DNA from 2 places in the Arthrobacter sp. AG258 genome. Region 2 is predicted to be linked to the other one. Evidence: riboswitches for the same ligand, from Rfam matches in the RefSeq annotation. Region 2 holds a riboswitch; the other holds the start of a gene.

Region 1 (3,405 bases), on a different contig from region 2:
AGGCGGTGCTGGCGCCGCACGAACACCACGCCCATCGCCAGGCCGAACGCCATGCTGCCAAGGCCCGTTAGGCCCGGACCTTCGGTGGCAACATCCTTGATGCCGTAGACCATGGGGACCATCACCAGCATGGACAACAGGATGCTCGGGACGTCCACTCTTCCCGGCGACGGGTCCTTGGATTCCGGGATGAAAGTTCGGCCCAGTGCCAGCAGGGGAACCATCAGGGGCACCGCCACCAGGAACACGGCGCCCCACCAGAAATGCTCCACCAGCCAGCCGCCGAAGATCGGCCCCAAGGCTGCGCCGCCGGAGAATCCGGCAGCCCAGATGGCGACGGCCATCCGTCGGCGGTTGGGCTCCGGGAAGATGTTGCGGATCAGCGACAAGGTGGAGGGCATCAGCATCGCCCCGAAGAACCCCAGTGCGGCCCTTCCGGCGATCAGCCACTCCGCGGAGGGCGCAAAAGCCGTTGCGGCGGACAATCCGGCAAAGCCCGTGCTGCCGATAATGAGCAACCGGCGCCGCCCAATCCTGTCGCCAAGGCTTCCCATCGATACCAGGAGACCGGCCAATACCAGTGGATAAGCGTCAATAATCCACAACACGTGCACGCCGGAGGGTTCCAGGGCGCGGGTGATGGCGGGCAGGGCGAATGTCAGGGCGGTATTGTCCACGGCGACGAGCAGTACCGGGAACATCAGCAGCCCCAGTGCGAGCCAGTCGCGCCGCGGGGACCGCCCGGCCGCTCCGCCGCTGCGTGCAGGCGCCGAGGTCGAAGGGGAAGTCGTCATAAAATAACTATACCGTCCAGACGGTACAGTTTAAAACCTTGCCGTTTCCCTTTTCGACGCCGGCGGAAGGCATGATGGGAAGCATGCCCCGAAAGCCTGTAGCCCGTGATGCGGTCCTTGACGCCTTCGAAACCCTCTTGATCGACGTGGGGGAGCGGGCGGCCACGCTCGACGCGGTGGCCAAAAAGGCAGGCGTGTCCAAGGGGGGACTGCTGTACCACTTCCCCAACAAGGAAGCGCTCATCGAAGTGCTGCTGGACCGCCTGGACGGGCTGGCCAAAGAGGACGCCGACGCCATGGCCGCGGCCGCCGAGGGGGCGGCGGCCTACTTCATCCGCTCCTCCGTCTGGGCGGACACTCCGCTGGACCGGGCCATCGTTGCCGCCACCAGGCTGGCGGAAGTGGCGCACCAGGAAACGCGGCGCCGTTTCGCGGCCATCCAGCAGCGGTGGCTGGACGAGATCGCGGCCGACGTGGGGCCGGGGCTGGCCAAAGCGGTCTTGTATATGGGGGACGGGCTGTATTTCAACGCCATGTTGTCCGTGGGTCCGGCGCCGCAAGGGGGAGCGGCGGCTGACGTGGAGGAACTCCTGGCGGCCCTTGAGCGGCTTCGCAGGTAGCCTCCGCCATTTGCCGGGAAGGGTTGCGGCATAGGACAATGGAATGTTGTGAGGGCTGTCACCGGCCCGCATGATCCAGCACATGGCTGGTTTACAAGTGAATAGCCTTTGATCTGCGGCGGGAGAGTTCTGCCGGTGTACAGGCAGGCGCCGTAGGAGCAAATCCTCCCCAGGAATCTCGCAGGCCCCCGTACCGCCGCGGCGAGGCGCCTCTGGAAAGCAGCAGGCGGTTCCCATGACCCCCAATCGGGGATTCGGAGCCGGTGTGCTCACCGACGGTGCAAGCGGGTCCTGCCAGGCAGGCACCGCGGAAACTCTCAGGTCCAATACAGAGCGGGGAGGAACCCGAATCGCTGTGGCGTACCCTGCGCCGCCTGAGTAAATGGAGTTCCTTCGTGCCGGTTAGCCCAGCCTCCACCACTTTCGTCGACCGCCATATCGGTGCGCGCCGCCAGGCCGACGTCGATACCATGCTCAAAGCCGTTGGCTACGACACTGTCGACTCACTGGTTGACACCGCCGTCCCCAAGGTCATCCGTCAGGAATCTGCCCTTCGTCTGCAGGACGCCCTCAGCGAGGTTGAAGTCCTCACGGAACTGCGGAAGCTTGCCGCCAAGAACAAGACGGCAGTCCAGATGATCGGCCAGGGCTACTACGACACCGTGACGCCGCCGGTGATCCGCCGCAACATCCTGGAATCCCCGGCCTGGTACACCGCCTACACCCCGTACCAGCCGGAAATCTCGCAGGGCCGGCTCGAGGCACTGCTGAACTTCCAGACCATGGTGCAGGACCTGGTGGGACTGCCCATCGCCAACGCCTCGCTGCTGGATGAAGCCACCGCCGTGGCCGAGGCCGTGCTCCTGATGCGCCGCGCCAACAAGTCCGCGGCAGCGAAGGACGGCAAGACGGTCCTGGACATCGACGTTCTTCCGCAGACCATCGCCATCGTGCAGGGTCGCGCCGAGGCGCTGGGCTTCGAGGTGGAGGTCGCGGACCTGTCCAAGGGCCTGCCGGAGGGTGCCATCAATGGCGTCGTGCTGCAGCAGCCCGGCGCCTCCGGCCGGGTGTGGGACCAGTCCGCCGTCATTACCGCTGCCAAGGACCGCGGCGCGCTGGTTACGGTGGCTGCGGACCTGCTGGCCCTGACACTGATCACACCTCCGGGCGAGCAGGGCGCGGACATTGCCGTTGGCTCGGCCCAGCGCTTTGGTGTGCCGTTGTTCTTTGGGGGGCCGCACGCCGCCTACATGGCTGTCCGCAAGGGCCTGGAACGTTCCCTGCCCGGCCGCCTGGTTGGGGTGTCCAAGGACGACGCCGGCGTTCCCGCTTACCGCCTGGCTTTGCAGACCCGCGAGCAGCACATCCGCCGCGAGAAGGCCACGTCCAACATCTGCACCGCCCAGGCGCTGCTGGCCATCGTTGCGTCCATGTACGCGGTGTACCACGGCCCGGACGGGCTGAAGGCGATCGCGGAAACGACGCATGGCCACGCCCGTACCCTCGCCGCGGCGCTCAAGGCCGCCGGCCTGGATGTCCTGCACACTTCCTTCTTCGACACCCTGACGGTCCGTGTTGCCGGCCGTGCGTCAGCAGTGATTTCCGACGCCGAGGCCCGCGGCATCAACCTGCGGCCCATCGACGCCGACACCGTAGGCATCTCCCTCGACGAAACCACGACGCCGGCCATCGTCGCGCAGGTCGCCGACGTCTTCGGCGCCCCGGTTGCCGAGGGACACAGCGAGGGCCAGGGCTTTGGGCTGGAGGCCGGCGTCGAGCGTTCCTCGGCCTACCTGCAGCATCCGGTGTTCAACACGCACCGGTCTGAAACCCAGCTGCTGCGTTACATCCGGAAGCTCTCGGACCGTGACCTGGCGCTGGACCGCACCATGATCCCGTTGGGTTCGTGCACGATGAAGTTGAACGCGACGGCTGAGATGGAGGCCATTTCCTGGCCGGAGTTCGCCTCGATCCACCCGTTCGCCCCGGAC
Region 2 (3,405 bases):
ACAGCGGCACGCCAAAACGCTGGGTGGAGCCGACGGCAATGTCCGCGCCCTGCTCGCCCGGAGGTGTGATCAGTGTCAGGGCCAGCAGGTCCGCAGCCACGGTGACCAGCGCGCCGCGGTCCTTGGCAGCGGTGATGACGGCGGACTGGTCCCATACGCGGCCGGAGGCGCCGGGCTGCTGCAGCACGATGCCGTTGATGGCACCCTCGGGCAGGCCCTTGGACAGGTCCGCGACCTCCACCTCGAAGCCCAGCGCCTCCGCACGGCCCCTGACAATAGCGATGGTCTGCGGAAGTACGTCGATGTCCAGGACAGTCTTGCCGTCCTTGGCTGCCGCGGACTTGTTGGCGCGGCGCATCAGCAGCACGGCCTCGGCCACGGCGGTGGCTTCATCCAGCAAGGAAGCGTTGGCTATCGGGAGCGCCGTCAGGTCCTGCACCATGGTCTGGAAGTTCAGCAGCGCCTCAAGCCGGCCCTGCGAGATTTCCGGCTGGTAGGGCGTGTAGGCGGTGTACCAGGCCGGGGATTCCAGGATGTTGCGGCGGATCACCGGCGGCGTCACGGTGTCGTAGTAACCCTGGCCGATCATCTGGACTGCCGTCTTGTTCTTGGCGGCAAGCTTCCGCAGTTCCGTGAGGACTTCAACCTCGCTGAGGGCGCCGGTCAGCTTGAGCGCAGTTTCCTGGCGGATGGGCGCGGGGACGGCCACGTCAACCAGGCCATCCAGGCTGTCGTAGCCGATGGCCTTGAGCATGGTGTCGATGTCGGCCTGGCGGCGCGCGCCGATATGGCGGTCCACGAAGGATGTTGGATGCGAATGAATCGTCATGAGGAACTCCAGGTCTGGCCGGCCAGGGTGGCACGGCGTGGGATGGGTTCCTCCCCGCTCTGTATTGGACCTGAGAGATTCCGCGTTGCCTGCTGTTGGCAGGGGACCGCTTGCACCGTCGGTGAACCAGGCCGGAGCCTGGTTGCTTTCCAGAGTCGCCTCGCCGTGACGGTACGGGGGCCTGAGAGATTCCTGGGGAGGATTTGCTCCTACGGCGCCTGACCGGTGTTTCGCCGGGAGGACTCTCCCGTCACAGCTCGAAAGGCTTATTCAAATGTGGGTGATTCGGCTCACAAGGTACCGGGATAGACCCGTCCGTGGCAAATCGGGCAGGTTCGGTGAGGGGCTTGACTGGGCGCGTGATGCCTTCGTTCCCCGCTTGTGTCGAAAGGGGTTTGACATTCGATCGTGACGGACACCACACTGAACCCGGGATTGGCGCCGCCGGTGGCTGGCTCAGCGTATCCGGAGCGGCCTACCAGTCGGCGCCTGTCCCGTGCATGCCCGGCGGCGGCCCAAAAAGCCGCCGACCTCCAACTGAATACGCCTTCGACCTGCGGCGGGAGAGTCCTGCCGGGTACACCCAGCAGGCGCCGTAGGAGCAAACCCTCCCCAGGAAACTCCCAGGCCCACGTACCGCCGCGGACAGGCAACTCTGGAAAGCAGCCGGGCATGACCTTGGCTCACCGACGGTGCAAGCGGCTTTGGCTGCGGAAACTCTCAGGTCCACAACAGAGCGGGGAGGAACCAAATCTTTGCGGCTCCAAAAGCCGCTTTATCGATGGAGTTCCTCATGGCGATTCATCCCCCCACGTCCAACAGCGAACCAGCCCGCGGCCAGGGTGCTGCCACGGCGGCCCGCAGCGGGCCTCCCCACCTGGAACGGCAACTCACCAACCGGCATATCCAGCTCATCGCCATTGGTGGCGCGATCGGCACAGGCCTGTTCATGGGTTCCGGCAAGACCATTTCCGCCGCCGGACCTTCCGTGATCTTCGTGTACATGATCATCGGCTTCATGCTTTTCTTCGTCATGCGGGCCATGGGCGAGTTGCTGCTGAGCAACCTGAACTACAAGTCCTTCAGTGATTTCGCCGCCGACCTCCTGGGTCCGTGGGCAGGCTTCTTCACCGGGTGGACGTACTGGTTCTGCTGGGTGATCACCGGAATCGCGGACGTCATCGCCATCGCCGGGTACTCAAAAGAACTTTGGCCGGCGCTGCCGCTTTGGATCCCGGGCCTGGCCACGGTGGGCATCCTGCTGCTGCTGAACCTCGCCACGGTCAAGGCGTTCGGCGAGACAGAGTTCTGGTTCGCCCTCATCAAGATCGTCGCCATCGCGGCCCTGATCATCGTGGGACTTTTCATGATCTTCACCGGTTTCCAGAGCGACGCAGGCACGGCTAGCTTCACCAACCTGTGGAGCCATGGCGGGTTCTTCCCCAATGAGTTCATGGGCTTCGTGGCCGGATTCCAGATTGCAGTATTCGCCTTCGTGGGCATCGAACTGGTGGGCACCACCGCCGCCGAGGCCAAGAATCCCGAGCGCACGCTGCCCAGGGCCATCAACGCCATCCCCGTCCGCGTGCTGCTCTTCTATGTCGGCGCGCTGGTCATCCTCATGGCAGTCACCCCGTGGACCCAGTTCGCCGCCGGCCACAGCCCCTTCATCGGGATGTTCTCCCTGGCCGGCCTCGGCGCCGCGGCCACGGTGGTCAACCTGGTGGTCCTCACTTCGGCGATGTCCTCTGCGAACTCCGGCATCTACTCCACGTCCCGCATGGTCTTCGGCCTGGCCCAGGAAGGCGACGCCCCCGGTGTCTTCAGCCGGCTCTCCACGAGGAAGGTGCCCAGCAACGCGCTGTTCCTGTCCTGCGTCCTGCTGCTGTCCGGCGTCGTACTCATGTATGCGGGCCAGGATGTTGGCATGGCCTTTGAAATGGTGACCACCGTGTCGGCCGTCTGCTTCGTCTTTGTCTGGTCGATCATCCTCGCGAGCTACATCTCTTTCCGGCGTCGCCGCCCGCACCTGCACGCGGCCTCGAAGTTCAAGATGCCCGGTGGCATCCCCGCCGTGTGGGTGGTGTACGCGTTCTTCGCCTTCGTTCTCTGGGCCCTGACCACCCAGCCCGACACGCTCGCTGCCCTGCTGGTGACTCCCGTCTGGTTCGTCATCCTCGGCGTGGCGTGGGCCATTCTCCGGCGCCGTCCCGCGCACCTGGCCCGCTTCGAGGTCTTCCGGGCCGAGCTTCGGGCCGACGAGGCCGCCGGTCGCCGCGGCGAACGCGCGGACGCAGAAGAGCCGGCCCAAAAAGTGTAAGCATGCTTAGTGTTTATCCACTTAGGATGGGATGACACGGCAGCCACGCGCTGCAGGTCGATTTGAATGAAGGTGACCATGGCCCGGCGCAGCAACCCCGCACTCCGTATCGCACAGGAAACCGCCCATAACGCGATGTTTGACGCCCAGGGCAAGCCCAAGCCCGGCGTTCACAACATGCTCCTGAAGGCCGTGCAGATCCAGCGGCCATTGGTGGTGGGCTACATCCGGAGGCTCCAGAAGAAGCATCCGCGGG

Evidence for each region. Region 2 has a riboswitch for glycine ahead of cycA (D-serine/D-alanine/glycine transporter). Riboswitches for the same ligand answer to the same signal wherever they lie in the genome.
Region 1: it holds a riboswitch for glycine, as region 2 does, so the genes downstream of both, gcvP (aminomethyl-transferring glycine dehydrogenase) here and cycA (D-serine/D-alanine/glycine transporter) in region 2, are expected to answer to the same signal.

What each region holds. Positions count from the first base shown of each region.
Region 1 covers NZ_SOBI01000009.1:191,219-194,623, reverse strand. The annotation lists gene DFO47_RS18215 (MFS transporter) at 1-794, opposite strand, end outside; gene DFO47_RS18210 (TetR/AcrR family transcriptional regulator) at 878-1,414, shown strand; glycine riboswitch at 1,524-1,620, shown strand; gene gcvP (aminomethyl-transferring glycine dehydrogenase) at 1,810-3,405, shown strand, end outside.
Region 2 covers NZ_SOBI01000003.1:193,901-197,305, reverse strand. The annotation lists gene gcvP (aminomethyl-transferring glycine dehydrogenase) at 1-829, opposite strand, end outside; glycine riboswitch at 989-1,089, opposite strand; glycine riboswitch at 1,380-1,478, shown strand; gene cycA (D-serine/D-alanine/glycine transporter) at 1,623-3,149, shown strand; gene DFO47_RS07280 (hypothetical protein) at 3,228-3,405, shown strand, end outside.